3 regions of the Pseudofrankia inefficax genome follow, and region 1 is predicted to be linked to each of the others. Evidence: riboswitches for the same ligand, from Rfam matches in the RefSeq annotation. Region 1 holds a riboswitch; each other region holds the start of a gene.
The links. A riboswitch is a leader RNA that binds a small molecule or an ion and turns the genes downstream of it on or off. The one in region 1 is predicted to bind cyclic di-AMP.

Region 1 (7,007 bases):
CGGGTCACGGGTCAGCGCGCGGCACAGCGCGTGCTCCCGCCCGCCCGAGCCGACGACGAGAACCTTCATGCCCACGCCGTCACCCCGTCACGGCCGGACCCCGGCCGCCGGCCGGGAGGTCGCGGGCTGCCCTGGGCGTCGTGGCGCGTCATCGGTCCGTCGGTCCTTTGCCTGTCGCGGTGTCCCGGGGATGGGTGGGCCCGGGTTCCGTCGACGAGCGAGGCCCGGCCCGGCCGCACCTTACCCGCCCGGGCCACCAGCCATGCCGCAAAGACCAGCCATGCGGCAAAGGCGGTCGCTCTCGACGTACCGCGTCAGAGTCCCACGCCCGCCCGCCACAGCAGGCGGGCCATGCCGTCCACGAGATGCAGGGCGCACCGGCGGGCGTCGACCTCCGCCATGCCCTCGACGATCGACGGGGCGTCCACCGGCCAGACCCGGACCTGCCGGCCGAGACCGTCCAGCGGTGCCGGGTCCTCCCGCCCCTCGAAGGTCCGGCCGCCGGGCTCGACGAACAGGTGCAGCGACCGGCCGGCCGACGGGAAGCTCTCGCACCGCCAGTACAGCAGCGGCCAGGCCGTGAGCTGGTTCCGGCCGTGCCAGCGGGCCGGAGCCGGGCCGCCGCCGGCGGAGTCCCGGCCGCCGCGGCGGGACCGGCTCGGCGGGTCGCCGTCGGCGCGTCCCCGGCGGCCGGCCCGGTCAGGGCCGGTCCGGTGCGCCTGGTCGCCTTCGGCGCCTCGCCGGCCGAGGGGACGAGTAGTCGGTCCCTCGGCCAGGTCCGGCAGGCCGATCCGGGTGGCTCGGACCACGCTGGGCCGGCCGCGGCGCGGCGCGGCGGTCAGCGACGGATCCCCGGGGGGATCCGTCGGCAGCGCCGCGCGAGGGCGCCCCTCGCCGCGGTGACGGGCCAGCCGTGGCACGTCACGCACCACCCGCAACGTCACCGGCGGGACCAGCTCGGCCTCCGCGCACAGCTCCAGGAACGCGGCCAGCTGCGCCTCGACGTGCGCGGCGATCGCCGCCGAACGCTCCCGGCGCAGCGTCTCCACCCGCTGCGCGCTGCGCACCCAGTGGCTGCCCCGCAGCAGGACGTCGGTGAGTGCGTCGGGCAGCGCCTCGCCGCTCGGCGAGAAGCCCACCTTCCAGGCGTCGGCGTCCCGAGCCGGGTCGACGTCCCCAAGTCGGTGCGACCCCCGGGTGGCGCGGTAGTCCCCAGCCGCGGAGCGGCGCCACGTCCGGTCGTCGGCCGCGGCGAGCTCGCCCAGCTGGGCCGGGCCTCGACGGACCACGACCGCGCCCGTGACCGTGTCGCCGGATGCGGCCGGGGGTTCGGCGGCTGGGCCGAACCCGGCGCCGGACGGCGGCCCCAGCTGATCCGGCGCCGGCGCGAAGCTGTCCTCCCGGCGAGCCTCCGGCGGCCCCGGTGGTTCGGCCCGTGGTGCGGACGACTCCTCAAACGGGCGGGCGACCAACCGATCCACCTCCCGGCAACTACGCAACGTGACCAATGAAGCGTCACGCGCAGCAGCCCAACGCGCAAGGCGATCGACCGGAACCGGCGCTTGCGCGCCTTCGGTCGCTCCGCCGTCTCGGGCGCTTTGCGCCCTCGCCAACGTGGATCGAGGCGCACGGGGGAGCTACGGGGGTGGGCTGATCCAGGGTCGGGAGCTGGGTCGCCTTACGTCGTCTGGTCGCCGACTTGGTCTAGAGCAGGTCGCGCAGGACCAGGGTCTGGTCTCGGCCGGGGCCTACGCCGATGGCCGAGATCGGGGCGCCGGACATCTCCTCGAGGGCTCGCACGTAGTCACGCGCCTCCGGCGGGAGCTGATCGAACGACGTCGCCTCGGAGATGTCCTCGTGCCAGCCGGGGAACTCCTCGTAGATCGGCTTGGCGTGGTGGAACTCGGTCTGGGTCATCGGCATCTCGGCCATCCGGGTGCCGCCGACGTCATAGGCCACGCAGACCGGAACCGTGTCGAAGCCGGACAGCACGTCGAGCTTCGTCAGGAACAGGTCGGTCAGGCCGTTGACCCGCACGGCGTACCGGGCGATCACCGCGTCGTACCAGCCGGTGCGCCGGGCGCGGCCGGTGGTGACACCGAACTCGCCGCCGATGCGACGCAGCTCGTCGCCGACCTTGTCGTCCAGCTCGGTCGGGAACGGGCCGGAGCCGACCCGGGTCGTGTACGCCTTGATGATCCCGATCACCCGGCTGATCCTGGTGGGCCCGATGCCCGCGCCGGTGGCCGCGCCGCCGGCGGTCGGGTTCGACGAGGTGACGAACGGGTAGGTGCCGTGGTCGACGTCCAGCAGGGTGCCCTGCGAGCCCTCCAGCAGAACCACCTTGCCGGCCCGCAGCGCGGTGTCGAGGACCAGGCCGGTGTCGGCGATGTGCGGCCCGAGTTGGCTCGCGTAGTCCAGGTACTCGGCGACGACGGCGTCGACCTCGATCTTGCGGCGGTTGTAGACCTTGGCGAGCACCTGGTTCTTCTCGCGCAGCGCCAGCTCCAGCTTCTGGCGCAGGATGCCCGGGTCGAGCAGGTCCTGCACCCGGATGCCGGTACGGGCGACCTTGTCGCCGTAGGCCGGGCCGATGCCGCGGCCCGTCGTGCCGATCCGGGCCTTGCCGAGATAACGCTCAGTGACCCGGTCGAGCGCCCGATGGTGGGGCATGATCAGGTGCGCACTGGCGCTGATCAGCAACCGGGAGGTGTCGATGCCCCGCGCGCGCAGCCCGGCCATCTCGGCCAGCAGCACTCCAGGGTCGATCACAACACCGTTCCCGATCACGGGGACGCAGTCAGGGCGCAGGATTCCGCTGGGGATGAGGTGGAGGGCGTACTTCTCGGCGCCGATGACTACGGTGTGACCCGCATTGTTGCCACCCTGGTAGCGCACGACGTAGTCGACGGCGCCGCCCAGCAGGTCGGTCGCCTTTCCCTTACCCTCGTCGCCCCACTGGGCTCCGATCAGGACAAGCGCAGGCACGTGGCGAGACTCTACTAAGAATCGAGCTGGTCGAGCTCACGCTTCTGATCGCCGCGACGTGCGCCGACGCTCGGACCGCTGTCCCAGACGCACCTGGGACAGCGGAACCGGCCGCCCGAACGGGCCGCGCGAGGCCGGTGTCAGGGTGCGAGCGGGCCGAGCTGGTCCGGTGCGCTCGGGTCGCAGTCGACCAGGAAGGCGCGGATCCGCGTGACCTCCTCGGTCTCGCCGATGGCGTCGGCGGCCCGGCCGAGCGCGGCCAGCGCGCGCAGGAAGCCGCGGTTCGGCTCGTGCGACCAGGGGACCGGCCCGTGCCCGCGCCAACCGGACCGGCGCAGCACGTCCAGCCCGCGGTGGTAGCCGGTGCGGGCGTAGGCGTAGGCCTCGACCGCGCGGCCGCCGTCGAGCGCGCCTTCGGCGAGGGCCGCCCAGGCTGCGCTGGACGCGGGGAACTCGGCCGCGACGTCGACGGCTGCCTTGCCGGCGGCCAGCGCGGTGGCACCGGGCTCGGTCGGCAGCAGCGTCGCCGGTGGCCCACCAAGCAGGTCCGGCCGGCCGGAGGGAGAGGTCATGGGCCAACCGTAGTGGACCCGGGGCTCGGCTAGCCCGTGACGGTCGCGTTCCAGAGGTTCTCGCCGACCACGCCGGGCTGGCCGTCGCTCACCTTGGTGAGGTACGAGTACAGCGCGGCGACACCCTGGGACTGGGCGCCGAACTTGCCGTCGACCGCGAGGGCGAAGCCCTGGTCGTGCATCTGGTTCTGCCAGACGTAGGCGTCGGCGCGGACCTTGTTCGCGTCGGCCGCGGAGATCGTGCCGTGGAAGCCCGAGGACTGGACCTCCGCCTTGGCCTTGTCGAGTGTCATGGCCGGCTCGGCCGGCTGCAGCGCCTGCTGCAGTGAGCCGCCGGAGGCCGACGACGAGACCCCGATCGGGCCGTTGCTGGACAGGCCGAGCTTGCGCGAGCAGGCGGGCCATGGCGACCAGCCGCGCGAGTTGTAGAGGCGGTAGGCCGCCTCGTCCTGCACGGCGGGGGCTGCCTGGTCCGGCCGGCCCGAGTAGCCGAGGCCCTGCCAGGTCCGTACGTCGAACTGGTACGCGCCGTAGAAGCCGTTGCCGGTGTTGATCGAGTAGTTGCCGCCGGACTCGCACTGGCGCAGGCGGGCGAAGTCGTCCGGGGTCGCGGCTCCGGCGGGCATCGCGGTGACCGCGAGGCCGCTGCCGACGAGCGCGGTGACCGCGCCGGTGGTGCGCAGCACCCGGACGGTCGTGGACGGGCCCTGCGGCTGGGCGCGGTGACGGCCCCCGGTTCTGCGCTCGGCGGGCCGGAGTTGGCCCGTCTGCTCAGACGGCATGTCCGATCCTTCCCTGCGCCTGCGGGGTGAGCTGTCGGGTTCGGGCTGGGACTGCCCGGCCGGCGCGCCGTGCTCTCGCGAGCCCGGATTGCCGGCTACACCCCAAGGACTCGGCTGTTGCCGGGTCCGAAAGTGGGTCCCCCGCTCCTGCCGAACGGATCAGCGCCCTTGGATCAGGGACGGTGTACATGCGGGTGGGGCAGGATTCGGCGTCCGCCCGCACGACTCGCCCAGGAGAGACGAGTAGTTCCGGACTGTAGCGAGTGGGGCGTCAGGGCCGCAAACCGGGCTCCTCTTGACATCGAGGGCCGAGCGGGTCATCTGCCGCACGGGTTGGTCGGGTCGCAGGTGCTTGGGCCAGGCCCGGCTGGGGGCCGACTAGGCCAGGTCCGCTTGGGCGAGGGTCCGCGGACCGGGGCCGCCTCTGAAGACGGGCGGCCCCGGTCCGCGGCTGGCACGGCGGTGCCGGCCGGAGCGGGAACAGGGCTGTGGCCGTCCCACGTCCGGCTGGCCGCCGACTGGGTGGGGATGGGCCGGTTACCGGCCAAGCGAAGAGCCCACGACCGTTTGGGGGGTTCGGTCGGCGAGGGGCTCCGCGTTACCGGGCGTCCCGACCGGTGGCACCGGCGCCGTGCCGGTCCGAGCGGGACCTCGTTCGGCGGGCCCGCGGGCGCGGCTCACGGCCGGTGATCCGGGTCAGCCGGTCGGGGTCCGTCGGTCGGGGTGAGGCGGGCGTGGGGGTGCCGGGCTAGGCGAAGGTCGCGGCCCAGGTCTGCGGGCCGACGACGCCGTCGACGACCAGGCCCTTCGCGGCTTGCAACTGACGGGCCGCGGCGGCCGACACCGGGCCATAGCTGCCGTCGACGGCGAGCGGGTAGCCGATCGCGGTCATCCGCTCCTGCCAGTGGGCGACGTCGGCGCGGTACTGCCCGACCAGGGCCGTCGTGAACGGCAGCTGTGCCGTCGTGTTGACCGCCGGCGCCGCCAGGGAGGTTCTGTTGGCCGACCGGGAAGCCTGGGGCACGGCGGACGCGCTGGCCCCCGGCGCGAGCTGGTCGGCGCCCATGCCGCGGCCGCAGAGCGGCCATTGGCCGAATCCAGAACGCTGCGCCAACCGCAGTGCGGCCTCGTCCTGAACCGCCTGTGGCGCGTCACTCGGCAGTCCTGAATATCCCAGGCTCGCCCAGGTCCCCTGCGAGAACTGGTATGCGCCGTAATAACCGTTGCCGGTATTGGCGGAATAGTTTCCGCCGGACTCGCACTGGCGCAGCTGCGCCCACGTTGAAGAAGCACTGGCAGGAGTCGCCACGGCGATTGCGCCGCCTACCGCCGCCACGATTACGGGCACTGCGGCGATGCCCTGTCGTATCCGGCGGGTTGGGTGGGTCAATGCCCGTCGGGGTTCCTTCCGGACCGGCGTGGCCGAGCGGTGCGGCCGGTCCGGGGTGTCGGCGATCCGAGCGGTCGCCGGCCGGTGGTGCCTGGTGCTGGTGTCTCGCACGCTTGCGTTGCCGGCGTGTGCGCGGCAGGCCGTCGGCGGGGCACAGTGCCCGCCGGACATGGGATGTCGGCCAGGGTTACGTGCTTCGGACATGGGTGGTAGCCCTTTCCCCACGCCTGCGAGGTGAGCTGTCGGGTTCGGGCTGGGAAGAGAATTGCCCGGCCGAATGACGTGTCCTTTTGTGTCCTCGAAAGCGCATGGAACGCGCCCGCGACGACCGCGGAAGTCAGTCGGCTTCACCCCTAGGACGCCCTGGTGGGTTAGGCCCAGGCGCGGCACTCATGTGGCCGCGCGGGCGGATGCCCGATTCTTCCAGGATCTCTGGGTACGGCGTCCGGAGTCGGTTCCCCCGTTCCTGCCACTGGGTTCAAAACACATCGGGGCGGGGGCAGGATTCGGCGTGCCGCCCGATGGGTGCCTGACCTGTCGTCTGGCACGGCGAAGACCATAACCACATTCCTCGGCGTGGCGACAAGCATTGAATAGGGTGCGTGAAAAAGGACACACCCGCGTGTCGGTGCTTGAGGTCGATCCCGGCCGGTGTTAACGCGCGCGTACGCGCGCTCATCTGTTTCTATCGGGGTCGCCAACCGGTGTGTCGGCGCCCGGAGTCGACTATCGGAGAGCTGCCGAATTCGTCCCGCAACGGCCCGGATGAAGCGGGAACGTGGCGCACACGCACGACTGTGTGGTCCGCCCGTCGCGCCGGAAAACAAACCTACGATTCTGCCGCCCGAGACGTCCGTTCGACGCGCCGACACCCGGATTGCGATCCTGGGCACATCTGTTCCGGCCATCCCGGTATGTACACCAGGTAGTTGTGTGATTGCGGATTGCTCGCAATACGTTCGGCGTGTCGATCTTCGGCGGGCGAGCCCGTGGCTCGTTCGTGGTCCGCCGACGGGGCGCTCAGTGGTCCAGCCGGGACGCGAGTGATCCGGACCCCGCACAGTGGGTCCCGGCCGGGTGTGAGTGATCCCCCCCCGGCGCAGTGGGTCCGGGCCAGGCCCCAGCGATCCGGGCGGGGGGTGGTGGTCCAAAGCGAAGGCGGTGATCCGGGCCGGCACGGCGATCCGGCCCTGGCATGGTGATCTAGGACGGGTGCGTGATCCGGACGGGCGCGGGGTGATCTGGGGCGGACGCGGAGCCTAGGGCGGGCGCGAT
Region 2 (7,007 bases), 730 kb from region 1:
GCGTGCTGGCGAACGGCCCGCGGGCGAACAGGTACGGGTGCGGGCGGCTGGGCGCGCGCGGCAGCAGCCGCTCGTACTCGGCGACCAGCCGGTCCCGGCGCCAGGCGGGCGCCGCCTCGTCGTACTCGCGCAGCAGTTCCTCTTCGATCACGCCGTGGTCGGCGATCGCGGCCAGGAAGCCGCGGCGGAGCTCGGCGGTCGCCGCCCCCCGGCCGTGCGTGTCGCCCTGCGCGACCTGCTGGAGGCCGCGCATCGTCAGCACCATCTCGTGCGCGTCCGCGCGCAGCCGGGCGATCGTGCCCTCGGTATGCGGCAGCACCTGAGCCACGTCGGGATAGACCAGCCGGTCCATGGTCGCGAGGTGCTGGCACATCGCCGCGACGGCCGCGTCGCCGGCATGGTGAATCTGGCGAGGATCTGCGTCGCTCGGCGCCCCGTCGGCGACCCAGGCGGCGAGCCGGGTCGCGTCCCGGTGGACCGGGCCGACCATGCTGGCCAGTCCGCCCTGAGCCAGCGGCCGGCCCGCGGCCCGCGGCCCCGGCGCCGCGGCGCCGTCGTCCGCCCAGGCCCCACTGCCGATCCCGCCGGCCGCGGCCGGATCCAGCCGCGGCGGGGTGGCCTGAGACCGACGGTTCGCCCGCTTCGCCAGCCTGCTCGTCAGCCGCTTCGTGGCCGTCGCCGGCTTCGTCAGCGTCCTGTAGCGCATGTGCACCTCCTGGGCGCGGCGCCCGCTCCACCTGGGGCGGGAGCGCGGCCATGACAGCCTGGACGGGCACGCCCTGGCTCGGTCGGCCGCGAACCGACCAACCACCGAACACGGGATTCCTGCCCGCTCACGGCGTCGGTATGGCCGCCCGGGCCACGTCGACGCGATGAGACGGAAAGTAACCATCAGCGGCACCTTCTCGGTTACCGCCGCTAGCCGATCCACGTCCCGTTGTAGGTGGTGTTCAGCGAGCGCCATGGGCGTCAGAGCGGCAGCCCATTTTCTACGCTGCGGAAGATATCGACTACCCTTACGACATGGTTGGCACCGCTGCCCCGGGGTCCCCGCCGGCCTCCAGGAGCCGATCCGATCGGTTCGCGCTGCCGGACGGCGCGACCGTCATGGTGCGGCCGACCAGCCGGTCCGCCGACGCGCCGGCCAGCACCGGGGACGCGCCCGGCGCCCGATCCGCCGACCCCGACAGCACGACCGCGGCCGCGGTGGTGCGCGCCCGTGGGCAACTGGGGCAACTGCGTCTGCGGTTCCTCCAGGGGGAACTGCCGCCGCTCGGGCACGTCATCGTCCGGCACCGGCTGGCGATCCCGGGTGGGTCGGAGGCGCCCTGGGTGCTCGCCCGGTCCTGGCGGACCAGGGCCCGGCTGGAGGGCCGCTGCCTCAACGACGCGGTCCACCCGTCGCTCGCCCACATCCGGATGGGCCGGGCGGTCGTCGTCGACGTCGACCAGGTCGTCGACTGGGCGATCGTCGACGCGTGCGGCTCGGTCATCGACGGCGGCTGGAGCCGGGACCTGCGCTGGGCGCCACCGGCTCCCGAGCAGCCACCGCCGGCACCCAGGCCACCGCTGCCCACCGGCGCACCGCCGCGCACCCGGCTGACCACCGGCGCACCGGCGCCGAACCCCCCGGGCCGCCAAGCCGTCACCCGCCGAACCGCGGGCCACGGACCCGTCGCCGCACCGACGCTGAGCGAGCCCCAACCAGTGATGAGGCCATCGCTTTCCGTCGTGGATACGTCTACGGACTAGCGAGACGGGGTATCTTGCCGCGCTTCCTCGCGGTCTGGGCTACCGTTACGAACCGTGTCGGATGTGACCGGCCCGCACAGCCTCACTGGACCGGAACGGGCGATCGACAGCGCCTACATTCACGTCACCGTGCCCGACGGCACCGTCGACGGGCCGTCCGGCTCCGGCCCGGACGTCCTCCCCGCCGACGGCCTGGCTCCAGGTGGCGTGGACCCGTCGGCCGGGCCTCGCCACGCGACGACCGGAAACGGCCTCGGCGCCGGCGAAGCCGTGCCGCCCGCCGGGTTCGCGGTCCACGATGGGGCCGGGTTCGCGGCCCAGGATGGGGTCGGGCTCGCGGCGTCTGACGGGGCGGGGTTCGCGGTCGGACCAGGGCTCGCCGCCGGACCCGCGTTCGCGGTCGAGCGCGGGTTCACGGTCGGGGATGGCTTCGCGGTCGAGCACGGCCTCGGTTCCAGGGCCGCGTACGCGGGGCCGGACGGCTTGGAGCCCGAAGGCACGGCAGCCCCCGCCGGGTACGACACCGGCGGCCCACCGGCGGCCGCCGACCCGACGCCGCCGTCCTTCGCGGACTACTTCGGCGCCCTGGTTCCGACCAGACCACAGCCGCTCGCTTCAGCCCCGGCGACGCCGCCCCCTGGGACCGAGCCGCCCTCCCCGCCTGGCCCGTACATCCCGGCGGTGCTGCAGTCCTCCACGGGGCCGCAGGACCAGCTGGACCAGCAGACCCCGCCAGGCGGATGGGAGGACCAGCGGTTCCCCGGGATCGGCCGCGGCGACATGCTGGAGCTCGCCGGCCGCCTCGAACAGCTCGACCAGCTGCTGGACCGGCTGGAGGAGGCCAAGCGGCAGGCCGCCGACGCGAGCGAGCACCTGGTGCTCACCCGGCGCTGGCAAGAGGAGACGGTGCGCACCATTCAGGAGGAACGCGCCCGGATGCGCCAGCGCCAGCACGCGCTCGACGAGCTCGCCGAGCGAGCCAGGGCCGCGGTCGAGGCGATGCAGGCGATGCACCGGACCGTCCCGCGCGAGGTGCTGGAGCTGGCGATCGAGCTGCAGGTGCTCGACCGGGCCGGCTTCATCACTCGGCGCGCCCCGCGCCAGCAGCCGGGCGAACTGCCCTAACGGCAGGGGAAGCGGCCGCGACGGGGCCCGCACTCGGGCAGTCGACTCTCGGTCACCGGCTCGGTTGCCACGGGCGACCGAGCCCGGCTCCCCGTAGCGATTTGGGACCTTGGTCCTTACCTTTGAGTCCTATTACCTTGTACGGCAACCACATTTAGGGTGATGCGCGTCTAGCCCGATAGGCCCACTCGGCATAGGGGGTGTGCCCGTTACCACACCCCCGGGGCCCGCCACGGAAAGTGTTCGCTCCGTGGTCTTCCGGGGCGATCATGACATCTTCGCGTAGTGTCAAGATTACCGGTAGTACCGACCGGGGCGGTCGCAACCCCCGCCACCCCAGACAGACGGCACCACCGATAGCCGTCCGCGACCGGGGCCGTGACAGAGCGACACACCGTCTGTGAACCGACGTTTCGTGAAAGACCAGACGTTTCGGCGGTACCTGCGTTTACCGTCATCATCCACGTGGACTAGTCTTCTCCACGACGTCAGCCCAACCACCGGACCGAACGCCGAATCCTGCCCGCGGTCCCGGTGTCCCCTCCGAGTCGTCACCACGGGCAGGAGCGGGGGAACCACCCGTGCAAGACCGGCCGGCGCGAAAGCGCTGGCCTTGGGGTGAAGCCCCTCGCGCGCCAGTCGCGCGGGGGCCGGGCAGCCCAGCCCGAACCCGACAGCTCACCTCGTAGGCGTACGGGAAGGACCAGCGAGACTTGTCTGCGCCCTCCGTTTGGGATACCGACGCCCGGCTCAGTACCAGCCGGGGCCGTCACCGCGGCCTTTCCGTGGTCGCCAAGGCGAAAGGCCGGACCGCGGTCGCCGCGGCCACGACCGGCGCCATCGCCGTATCCGGTATCGCTCTTGCCGGCTGTTCCCCAGCCGCGGACCACACAAACGACGCCTTCACCGGTGACGGCACCACCACGACCGGTCTGAACCTCGCGAGCGCCCTCGGCGCCGGGGGGAGCAGCGGCAGCACCATGGTCCACCCGGTGAGCCTCGCCTCGACCCTCGCGTCCGCGGACAGCGGCACGGCGTCCGACCTGGCCGCCCCGGCGCTCGCCTCGAAGGCCGACGTCGACCTGCACATCACGAACCCGAATGTGAACGTCTACGCCGACCAGGCGGTCGAGGTCGGCTTCCAGCTGACCAACAAGGACACCAACCAGCCGCTGGCCAACCAGCTGGTCAAGGTCCAGGTGAAGCTGCCGACCGGGTTCGCCACCTTCCTGCACCTGACGACGAACGGCAGCGGATACACGTCGTACACCGCGCGGGTGCTCACCACCACCCAGATCACCGCGGTATTCGACGGCACCGACGCGCTGCAGTCCGCGGTCTCGGACAACGTGGGCACGCTGAACGTCCTGGCCAAGCCGGCCGTGTCGGCCTCCCGGGGCATCACGATCAACGCCCCGACGAACGGCGACCTCGGTTCGAAGGCCGTCTACCTGGCCTCGCTGCAGGCCGGCAAGCCCTACGTCTACGGGGCCAACGGACCGGACTCGTTCGACTGCTCCAGCCTCGTCCAGTACGTCTACAAGCAGCTGGGCCGCAACCTGCCCCGGACGGCGGAAGCCCAGTACGAGGCGACCCTCCACGTCGACTCGGCGCACAAGCAGGTCGGTGACCTGATCTTCTTCGGCTCGCCGGGCAGCATCTACCACGTCGGCATCTACGCCGGCGACGGGCAGATGTGGGCCGCGCCGCACAGCGGCGACGTGGTCAAGCTCGAGTCCATCTACAGCACGACCTACTACGTCGGGCGCGTCCTGTAAGGACCTGGCCGCCTCCGGGCGGCCGGCCGGTCCCTCGGACCGGCGGCGCGGAAACCGGCGAGGTAGCCCGGCCCGATCGGCGACGGCCGATCGGGCTTGGCGAACCGGCTGACGAAACACCCGTCGTGGTGGCCGGCCAAGCGGAAATCCGCGCGGCCGCCCCGGCGGGCGGCTGGCGGTCCTTCACCGAGCCCGTCCCGGCGAACTCACCCTCGGACCAGCGCGACGCGGCCTGACTCCGCGCGAAGCGCTCCCTGACGGATCTCCCGCTGTCGCGGGCCGGATCGGTCATGGGCCCTGTCCTGGCGCCCCGTCCGACCTCGGCGACGCCGCGATCCTCCGTGCTGGCCGCGTGACCACCGGCTCGCCGGTGCCATCGTGGCCGGTTCCCGCACACCTCCAACCGGCGCGGCCCCTGGTCGCGCCCCCACGCTCGTCCGTCGGCGCCGCCTAGGGCTTCCCCCTCCCGCCCTCGAACTGACGCCTCCGGACGAACCGCCGGCCGATCCCCCTCGGCCCGGCGGCGGCCCGACCGGTCCCCCCCGGATCCGGGCCGGCCAGGCGGCGCCGCTCTTGCCGGGTCTTCCCCCCACCCGGCGAGGGCGGCGCCAGCCGACCCCAGACCTGCCGTCCCGTCGCCTTGAGGGCGGCGCTAGCTCGGTTTCAGGTCTTCTTGTTGGAGGAGAAGGTCCACAGCCGGGCCGCCGCGTTCTTGTCCAGGGTGGCGACGCGTTCCCGGTCGGTCGGGACCTCGGTGTCGCAGTTCGGGCCCGGGTCGGGGTCGAACTGGCCAACGACGCCGATCGCCGCGAACTGGGACGGGTTGGCACAGGCGAGGGCGAGAGCCAACCGGGCTCCCTCGCCGAGGCCCCAGATGTAGACGCGGCTCCCGTCGACCGATGTCCAGTCCTTGGACATGTAGGTGACGACGTCCTTCAGGTACTGGGCGTCGGCGCCGTTGGGGTCGACCTGCCACTGGCTCGCGACCGGCTCCGGATAGACGAGCGCGAAGTGCTTGCGGTCCGCCAGGGTCGAGGCACCGCTGTCCGTCTCGAAAATCTTGGTCTTGGTGTTGTCATCCGACAGCACGAGGACCAGTGGGACCTTGCTCTTCGACTTCTCCTTGGCGTGGATCAGCACCAGGCGCCCCTTGGACGCGTACTGGTCCGGGAGCGCCTTCTCCTTCGTCTTCGCCGATCCGTTGCCGTGGGCGACGGTCCAGAGCACAGCGATCACGACGACAGCGATGACGGCTGTCTTGCTGTTCTTCTTCCACCACGCGGAGATCGGGTTCGCGGCCACGCCACCAAAGGAATCACACTAGGCACCGCCGTGGCGCCGGTTTGCGCCACCAACGTGGCCTCAGCCGTGCCTCCGTGGCATGACGGCGCCCACATCGCCCCTGGCCGAGCCAAGGTCCTTGCTCAGGCGATCTCCAGGGCCCGTAGCCGCGCCGCGCGCAGGGCATCGACCTCGGGCGGTCCAGGCAGCGGCGGCAGTTCACCGTGTACCCAGGACAGCAGCAGATCGGCGACGGCGGGATTCTGCGCCAGCAGCGGGCCGTGCAGATAGGTCCCGAGCACCGTGCCGTGGACCATCCCGTCGGTGCCGTCCTGAATGCCGTTACCCAGGCCGAGCCGAACCTTGCCGAACGGAACCCCACGCGCCTCCGGCAACGGCCTGGTTCGGCCACCGTGGTTCTCGTAGCCGAGCACGGTCGGCAGCCGCAGCGACGGGTCCGGGTCCAGCACGATGTCGCCGACGACCCGGGGCGGCAGCGGCGCCTCCGGCGGGTCGAACGAGCGGCGGGTCTCGACGCCGATCAGCCCGAGACCGTCGTAGATCTTTCCCCCGGCCGGGAAGGTCGCACCGATCACCTGGTAGCCGGCACAGACCGCGAGCACCGCCGCGCCGCTGTCGACGGCGCGGGTGATCGCGTTGTTGCGCAGCAGGCCCTCGGCGGCGAGGGTCTGCGGTTCGTCCTCGCCGCCGCCGAGCAGGTAGATGTCGCAGCTCGCCGGCACCGGCTCTCCCGCCGGCACGCTGACGACCTCGGCCGCCATCCCGCGCCAGCGCAGCCGCTGGGCCAGCACGATCGCGTTGCCGCCGTCGCCGTACGTCCCGAGCAGCTCCGGGTAGATGAGCGCGATCCGGGTGGTCGACTCGCGGCTGCGCCGCGCCCTGGCCGGCACGGAGAACTGCCGGGACGACCCGTCGGCGAACGCGTCGTCGCGCCGAGCCGGCAGCCGCGAATCATCCGGCCGTGGCCGGGCCGGCGCGGGTTCGAACAGGTGCGCGGCCGGGACCTGAGGCGCCGCGTAACGACGTGGCGGCAGCGCCGGCGGGCCGCCG
Region 3 (7,007 bases), 890 kb from region 1:
GAGGGGTTCGGCATGACGTCGGTGACCTTGTTGGCGGCCAGATCCGGTGACGACGCCTCGAATCCGCCGCCGCCTGGGTCGGGCCGCGACCTTTGGGAGATCGTGGCGAACGTAGGTCCCAGGCCCGCCGAACACCCCTCCGACGGCGATGTCGAGGTGCCTGCCGGCCGGTTCACGCTCGTCCTCCGCGGCCGGCCGCTGCCGGCCGCGGACCGGCGGCTGCTCGCCGGATTCGCCGCACAGGCGGCCACCGCCGCGGAACGGCTCCGGCTGGCGCAGGAGGCCGCTTCCGTCAAACCACTCGCCGAGGCGGACCGGGTCCGCTCCGCTTTGCTGACGGCGGTCAGTCACGACCTGCGCACCCCCCTGGCGGCGGCCAAGGCGGCTGTCACCGGCCTGCGGGCCGAGGATGTGGTCTGGTCGCCGGAGGAACGGGCCGAGTTGGTCGCCACCGCGGACGAGTCGCTCGACCGGCTGACGACGCTGGTCGAGAACCTGCTCGACATGAGTCGTCTCCAGGCGGGGGTGTTGTCGGTGTTTCCACGGGCGGTCCACGTCGAGGATGTGGTCGCGCTCGCACTCGACTGTCTCGGGCCGGATGCGGTCGGAGTACGCATCCAGGTCAGCGCGGACCCCGAGGTGCCCGCGATGCGCGCCGATCCGGTGTTGTTGGAGCGCGTCATCGCCAACGTGGTCGCCAACGCGATCCGATTCTCCCCGGCGGGCTCGCCCCCACTCGTCAGCGCGAGCACGCTCGGCGACCGGGTGCAGATCCGCGTCGTCGACCGCGGCCCTGGCGTGCCCAAGACGGACCGTGACGCGATCTTCCAGCCGTTCCAGCGACTTGGCGACCGCGACAACACGGTCGGCACCGGCCTCGGTCTCGCGCTCTCCCGCGGCCTGACCGAGGCGATGAACGGGACCCTCACCCCCGAGGACACCCCCGGCGGCGGCCTCACGATGGTCGTCGAGCTTCCGGCCGCCAGCGGGACGACCGAGGAGGCTGTGGATCCGGCAACATCAGGGGGGCCGGCAACATCAGGGGGGCCGGAGCCATCAGGGGGGCCTGCGACCTCAGGGGGGCCGCGATGACCCGGGTTCTGATCGTTGACGACGAGCCGCAGATCCTGCGCGCGATGCGGATCAACCTGCGTGCCCGCGGTTACGAGGTGGTGGTCGCGGATACCGGCGCCACCGCGCTCACCGCCGCCGCCGAGACTCGACCGGACATCGTGATCCTCGACCTCGGCCTGCCCGACCTGGACGGCGTCGAAGTGATCCACGGCCTGCGTGGCTGGACCCGGGTGCCGATCGTGGTCCTGTCGGGCCGCGCGGACAGTCGGGACAAGGTCGGCGCCCTGGATGCCGGCGCCGACGACTACATCACCAAGCCGTTCGGCATCGACGAGCTGCTGGCCCGGCTGCGCGCCGTCGCCCGCCGCACCGGCGAACAGTCAGCGAGCCCCATCGTCCGGTTCGGCCGGGTGACCGTCGATCTAGCCGCCCACCGCGTCACCCGGTCAGCCACGCCGGCTGCCGGCGCACTCGGCGAGGCGACACCCAGCGAACGATCGCGCCTGGAACCGGCCGCCGAAGCAGCCACCGGAGCGGGGGCAGCGGGCCACCCGGACAACGGCGTCCCCGCGGAATCGGCCGCGGAGCCGGTGGAGGAGATCCACCTGACGAAGACCGAGTGGGGCCTGCTCAAGGTTCTTCTCAGCCACCCGGGCAAGCTCGTCACCCAACGTCAGCTGCTCACCGAGGTCTGGGGCGCCAACTACGGATCGGAGACCCACTACCTGCGCACCTACCTGAATCGGCTTCGCCAGAAGCTAGAGGAGGACCCCGCCCGCCCTCGGCACCTGCTCACCGATCCGGGCATGGGCTACCGCTTCCAGCCCTGACCGGGCGCGCCCGTCAGTGCTGGGCGCACAGCGTGGTCATCAGGTTCTTGGCGCGGTCGACGCAGGGCGTGAAGCTGTCGGCACGAAGCAGGTTCTTCGCCGCGTCGAGGGTGGTGTATTCGAGGAAGGCCGAGAGCAGGCTGTCCCCGGCCGGGTTGCCGTAGGTGTAGAAGTACTCGACCTCCCAGAACGGGTACTCGCCGCGTTCGACGGTGCTCAGGTCCGCCTCCCAGCCGCCGAGCTTGACCTCGTTGACCTTCTGGTAGGTCGCCGCGGCGCCGCGCTCGGCGTAGCCGATCGCGCCGGGTGTCCGGGAGACCTCGTCGAGCAGGGTCGCTTCGGTGCCGAACTCGCACCGGATCGTCGCCGCCTGGGGATCGCGGTCCTTGCTGATGCAGTCGTTGGACGAGACGGCCGGTTCCGGGGTGCCGAGCACCCGGCGTTCGAACGCTCCGCGGGTCCCCGACTCGGATCCCCGGGAGACGATCCGGATCGCGAGGTCCGCCCCGCCGATCTGCTTCCAGTTCGTCACGCGGCCGGCGTAGATATCGCGCACCTGGGCGACAGTCAGATCGTGGACCCCGGTCGACTGGTTCACCACGAGCGAGAAGACGACGACCGCGACCGGCCGCGCCACCAGGGAGCCGAACTCCCCGGACGCGGCGCCGTCGGACATCGCGAGCCGGGTGACCGCATCGCCGGCGTTCGCCCGGCCAGCGCCCTCGACGGACCGCAGGCCGGTGATGCTGCCGTCGGCGACAACGGTGAGGGTCGCGTTCCCACAGCTGTGGTGGTAGTCGTCGGCGATGCTCTTCACCACCGGAGCGAACGCCGTGGAGCCCTCGATCCGAAGCTCGCCGCGGACGCAGCGGATCGCGCTCGGCGTCCCGCCCGTGTGGTTGACGATCAGCAGACCAATGAGCAGGCCGGCTAGCAGCAGGGAGAGCCCGCCGAAGACGAGTCCGCGGTTGCGCCGCCGGTCGCTGTCTCGTTCCACCCGGCCGCCGCGGATGTAGCCGCCGGCGCCCACTTCCGTCCGGTCGCCGGACAGCAGCACCAGGAGCTTGAAGCGATTGCCGCGGTTCAGCTCGAACTGCGGGATGCGGACCGTCTCGCCGTCGAACTCCGGCTGGATCACCCGATCCAGCGAGGCCGGGCTCGGCTCGACGACCTGGACAGCCTGGACCGTCCGGCCGGGGAAGGTGAAGGTGATCGGAGACTCGGTGCTGACGTCCTCCCGGCTGACGTCGAGCCGACCCGCGTTCTTCAGCCTCAACAGGACGAGGCTGCCGTCGGGCACGGGCTGACCGCGGTGGCGGATCTCGAAGTCGAAGTTGCTCGCGACCGACCGGGGAGTCACACCGATCTTGCTGTTGAGGTGCACCCGGTAGGTCACGACCCGGCGGTCACCGAGGAACCGGTCGACCAGCCAGCCGGCCAGGGTCGCCAGCAGCCCCAACCCGGAGATGAACGTGTCCAGGTGGTTCCTGATCATGCCGAGCACCTGACGACGCTCCCACCCGCGCGATCGAGCACCTCCCGCGTCGGCTCCGACGCGAAAGTCGAACGATTGGCCCAAAAGGTACCTTCGCCAACTACCTTCGCGACTGTCGCATCACGGACAGTTCATTCGCTGTTAACGGTTCGCGTCCCAGCGAAGCCGCAGCGCATCCGACCCGGCCTCGACCGAGCCAGCCGAGGCCGGGCGGCACCACCGAGCGGCCCACCGCGTCGCCGCGGCGTCCAAGAAATCAATCGCCGTTTATCGGCGGCGCCGGCCGACGCGCCGGAATTCGCGACAAAGAGCGCTGCCGAGCGGGCGGCCCAGCGCGCACCACGGCGATGACGACGCAAAGTGGCGGCCACCACGCCCACCACGGGACGCAAACGGCCCCCGGCGACGGTTGAGACATCCGAGCGTAACGAGCGCGGGGTTCACGTATCGCAGCGGGTCTGCCGCGCAGCGGACATCCGAATATCCCCAAGGCGGCCTCTCGGAGCCATTGCGCGACAGTCTTTCGCGGAACAACCAACCCGTGTTCCCACATTTTCGCGCAGAACACCGTGACCCTCGTCACAGATCACCTTTAGCAGACACCTGACCTCAGTGCATTGCACGGAGAGTGACAGATCTGCCGGACAGCCGCCCTGGTCAGCGGCTTGTGGCTACGTCGAGTAGTTAGTTACGGTTTCCCCGGTCGCAACAAAGCACCGTTTCGGACGCCGAGTTCTGCCCCCGGTCCGGTGCCCCCTCCTAGAGATCGCCAGGGCAGAAGTGGGGGAACCATGTTCCTCCGGGCCCGCGCGCAGCGCGCGCCCTTGGGGTTAAGCCAGCCATTTCCCGAGCGTCCTCGGAAGAAAGGCTGGCCGGGCTTCCCGGCCCGAACCCGACAGCTAACCTCACAGGCGTGCGGGAAAGATTCCTCCAGAATGCTCCAGGGCCGTCACCGCAAGAAGAGTAATGCCCGCCGCCGCCGTTCGTCGATTGTCGCCGCTGGTGTCATGAGCGCCACCGCGGGCGCCGCAATCTTCACCGGCGTCGCTCCTGCCAGCGCCGCCAGCAGCGTCATCTCCGACGCGCAGATCGCCGCCTACGCGCACAGCGCCGGTCTCGACAGCTGCCGCGGTGTCCCCCTCTCGACCTGGGTCGCGATCGCGCTGGCCGAGTCAAGTGGCAACACCTACGCCCACGCCACCGGCATCGAGGACTCGCGCGGGCTCTGGCAGATCAACATGTGGGCCCACAGCAGCTGGGTAGGCAGCCGCAACCTCTATGACCCGGCGACCAACGCCTGGGCCGCGACCCAGGTCTGCAAGGGCTCCGGCCCGGGCGCCTGGAGCACCTACTCGAACGGCGCGTACCGCGCGTACCTGTCGCGTGGCTACGCCGCCGCGAACGCGGTGAGCAGCGGTACCGTCTCGGCCGCTCCGGTGTCCCTGGCCAAGGCGGCCCCGGCCGTGCCGGCGAACGCCTGGTACCTGTCGCAGGCGGCGAACCACAGCTCCTACCTGGACGCGGTCCGCCAGCTGCAGACGAAGCTGTCGGGCCTTGGGTACACGATCGCGGTCGACGGCTACTTCGGCCCGCAGACCGACGGCGTCGTGCGCGCCTACCAGGGCAGCCACGGCCTTCCCGCCGACGGGGTCGTCGGGCCGCAGACCCACCAGGCCCTGTTCGGCTAGTCCGGGCCAGGCCCACCTCCGGCAGCCGCGCGACGGCTGCCGGTCCCCCAGCCGGCGGGCGAGCGACCCGGCCAGCCCGCCGGCACCCAGGCACTCCCACGCGCCGTCCCCGCGACGCATGGGAGCAGAACCGCTCCGGCCTCCCTCCTGTCAGGGCCGGGGCGGTTCGCCATTTCCGGGCGGTCAGAGCTGGTCGGGCGTCAGAGCTGGTCGACGGCGGTGACGGTGAGAGCGGCGGCGCCGATCTCGTCGGACTCGGCGAGGTCGACCTCGGCGCTGATACCCCAGTCGTGGTCACCGGCCGGATCGTCGAAGATCTGGCGGAGCAGCCAGGTACCGGGCTGGGTCGCCGTGTCGACGATGAGCATCTTCGGGCCGCGGGCGTCCGCGCCGGTCCCGATCTCGTCATGCTCGTCGAAGTACGGCGCGAGGGCGTCCTCCCAGGCGTCGCCGTTCCAACCAGCCCCGCCGTCGAGGTCCCCGAGCTCGTCCCACCGGCGCAGCGCCGCGAGCTCGACCCGCCGGAACAGCGCGTTCCGCACGAGCACCCGGAAAGCCCGGACGTTCCTGGTAACGGCCGGCGGCTTGTCGCTGAGCCGGTCGCCATGCTCGATCGCGGCGGCCTCGGCCAGGTTGGCCGCGCTTGGGTTACGCAGGCGCTCCCACTCGTCGAGCAGGCTGGAGTCGACCTGACGAACCAGCTCGCCGAGCCATTCGATCAGATCGGACAGTTCCTCGGTCCGGGCCGTGTCGGGCACGGTCTGGCGCAGCGCCTTATAGGCGTCGGCCAGATAGCGCAGCAGAAGCCCTTCCGAGCGGGCCAGGCCGTAGAAGCTGATGTACTCGGCGAACGTCATCGCCCGCTCGTACATGTCCCGGACCACCGACTTCGGCGCCAGCTCGTAGTCGTCGACCCAGGGCGCGCCGTGCCGGTAGATCTCCAGTGCGGCGGTCAGCAGCTCGTCGAGCGGCTTCGGATGGGTGACCTCCTGCAGCGCCTCCATCCGGTCGTCGTAGTCCAGGCCTTCGGCCTTCATCGCCGCGACCGCCTCGCCGCGCGCCTTGAACTGCTGCGCCGACAGCACCTGCCGAGGGTTGTCCAGGATCGACTCGATGACGGACAGAACGTCGAGCGGATAGTCCGGCGCCTCCCGGTCGAGCAGGTCGAGCGCGCCGAGCGCGAACGGTGACAGCGGCTGGTTCAGCGCGAAGTCGAACTGCAGGTCACCGGTGAGCCGGATCGTGCGCCCGGTGGCGTCCGGCTGCTCGAGCTTCTCCACGACGCCGGCTGCGAGCAGTGCACGGTAGATCGCGATGGCCCGGCGGATGTGCCTGCGCCGCGCGGCCAGGTCCTCGTCGTTGTCGGTGAGCAGATGACGCATCGCGGTGAACGCGTCGCCCGGCCGGGAGATGACGTTCAGCAGCATCGAGTGGGTGACGACGAAATGCGAGGTCAGCGGCTCGGGCTCGGCGGCGATGAGCCGGTCGTAGGTCGGCTGCCCCCAGCCGACCTGGCCCTCGGGCGGCTTCCGGCGGACGACCTTGCGCCGCTTCTTCGGGTCGTCGCCGGCCTTCGCCAGCGCCTTCTCGTTCTCGATGACGTGCTCGGGCGCCTGCACGACGACGTAACCGGCGGTGTCGTACCCGGCCCGACCGGCCCGCCCGGCGATCTGGTGGAACTCCCTGGCGGTGAGGATGCGGTTCCTGGTCCCGTCGTACTTCGACAGCGACGTGAACATGACCGTGCGGATCGGCACGTTGATGCCGACGCCCAGCGTGTCCGTTCCGCAGATGACTTTCAGCAGCCCCGCCTGGGCGAGGACCTCGACGAGCCGTCGGTATTTCGGCAGCATCCCGGCGTGGTGCACGCCGATCCCATGGCGCACGAGCCGGGAGAGGGTCTTACCGAACCCGGAGCTG

Region 2: another riboswitch for cyclic di-AMP. It lies ahead of FRAEUI1C_RS33925 (C40 family peptidase); the one in region 1 lies ahead of FRAEUI1C_RS01025 (transglycosylase family protein).
Region 3: another riboswitch for cyclic di-AMP. It lies ahead of FRAEUI1C_RS33300 (peptidoglycan-binding protein); the one in region 1 lies ahead of FRAEUI1C_RS01025 (transglycosylase family protein).

The regions. Positions count from the first base shown of each region.
Region 1 is NC_014666.1:267,081-274,087, forward strand. It holds gene purD (phosphoribosylamine--glycine ligase) at 1-69, opposite strand, end outside; gene FRAEUI1C_RS37965 (hypothetical protein) at 315-1,481, opposite strand; gene FRAEUI1C_RS01015 (adenylosuccinate synthase) at 1,705-2,988, opposite strand; gene FRAEUI1C_RS01020 (DUF3151 domain-containing protein) at 3,129-3,560, opposite strand; gene FRAEUI1C_RS01025 (transglycosylase family protein) at 3,590-4,342, opposite strand; cyclic di-AMP (ydaO/yuaA leader) riboswitch at 4,344-4,517, opposite strand; gene FRAEUI1C_RS01030 (transglycosylase family protein) at 5,091-5,732, opposite strand; cyclic di-AMP (ydaO/yuaA leader) riboswitch at 5,943-6,126, opposite strand.
Region 2 is NC_014666.1:8,355,592-8,362,598, forward strand. It holds gene FRAEUI1C_RS33910 (hemerythrin domain-containing protein) at 1-706, opposite strand, end outside; gene FRAEUI1C_RS40575 (hypothetical protein) at 1,024-1,752, shown strand; gene FRAEUI1C_RS42105 (hypothetical protein) at 1,807-2,877, shown strand; cyclic di-AMP (ydaO/yuaA leader) riboswitch at 3,409-3,583, shown strand; gene FRAEUI1C_RS33925 (C40 family peptidase) at 3,663-4,655, shown strand; gene FRAEUI1C_RS33930 (PHB depolymerase family esterase) at 5,319-5,957, opposite strand; gene FRAEUI1C_RS39965 (type 1 glutamine amidotransferase) at 6,080-6,847, opposite strand.
Region 3 is NC_014666.1:8,194,148-8,201,154, forward strand. It holds gene FRAEUI1C_RS33285 (sensor histidine kinase) at 1-1,092, shown strand, start outside; gene FRAEUI1C_RS33290 (response regulator) at 1,089-1,904, shown strand; gene FRAEUI1C_RS33295 (substrate-binding domain-containing protein) at 1,918-3,399, opposite strand; cyclic di-AMP (ydaO/yuaA leader) riboswitch at 4,157-4,328, shown strand; gene FRAEUI1C_RS33300 (peptidoglycan-binding protein) at 4,407-5,087, shown strand; gene FRAEUI1C_RS33305 (DEAD/DEAH box helicase) at 5,288-7,007, opposite strand, start outside.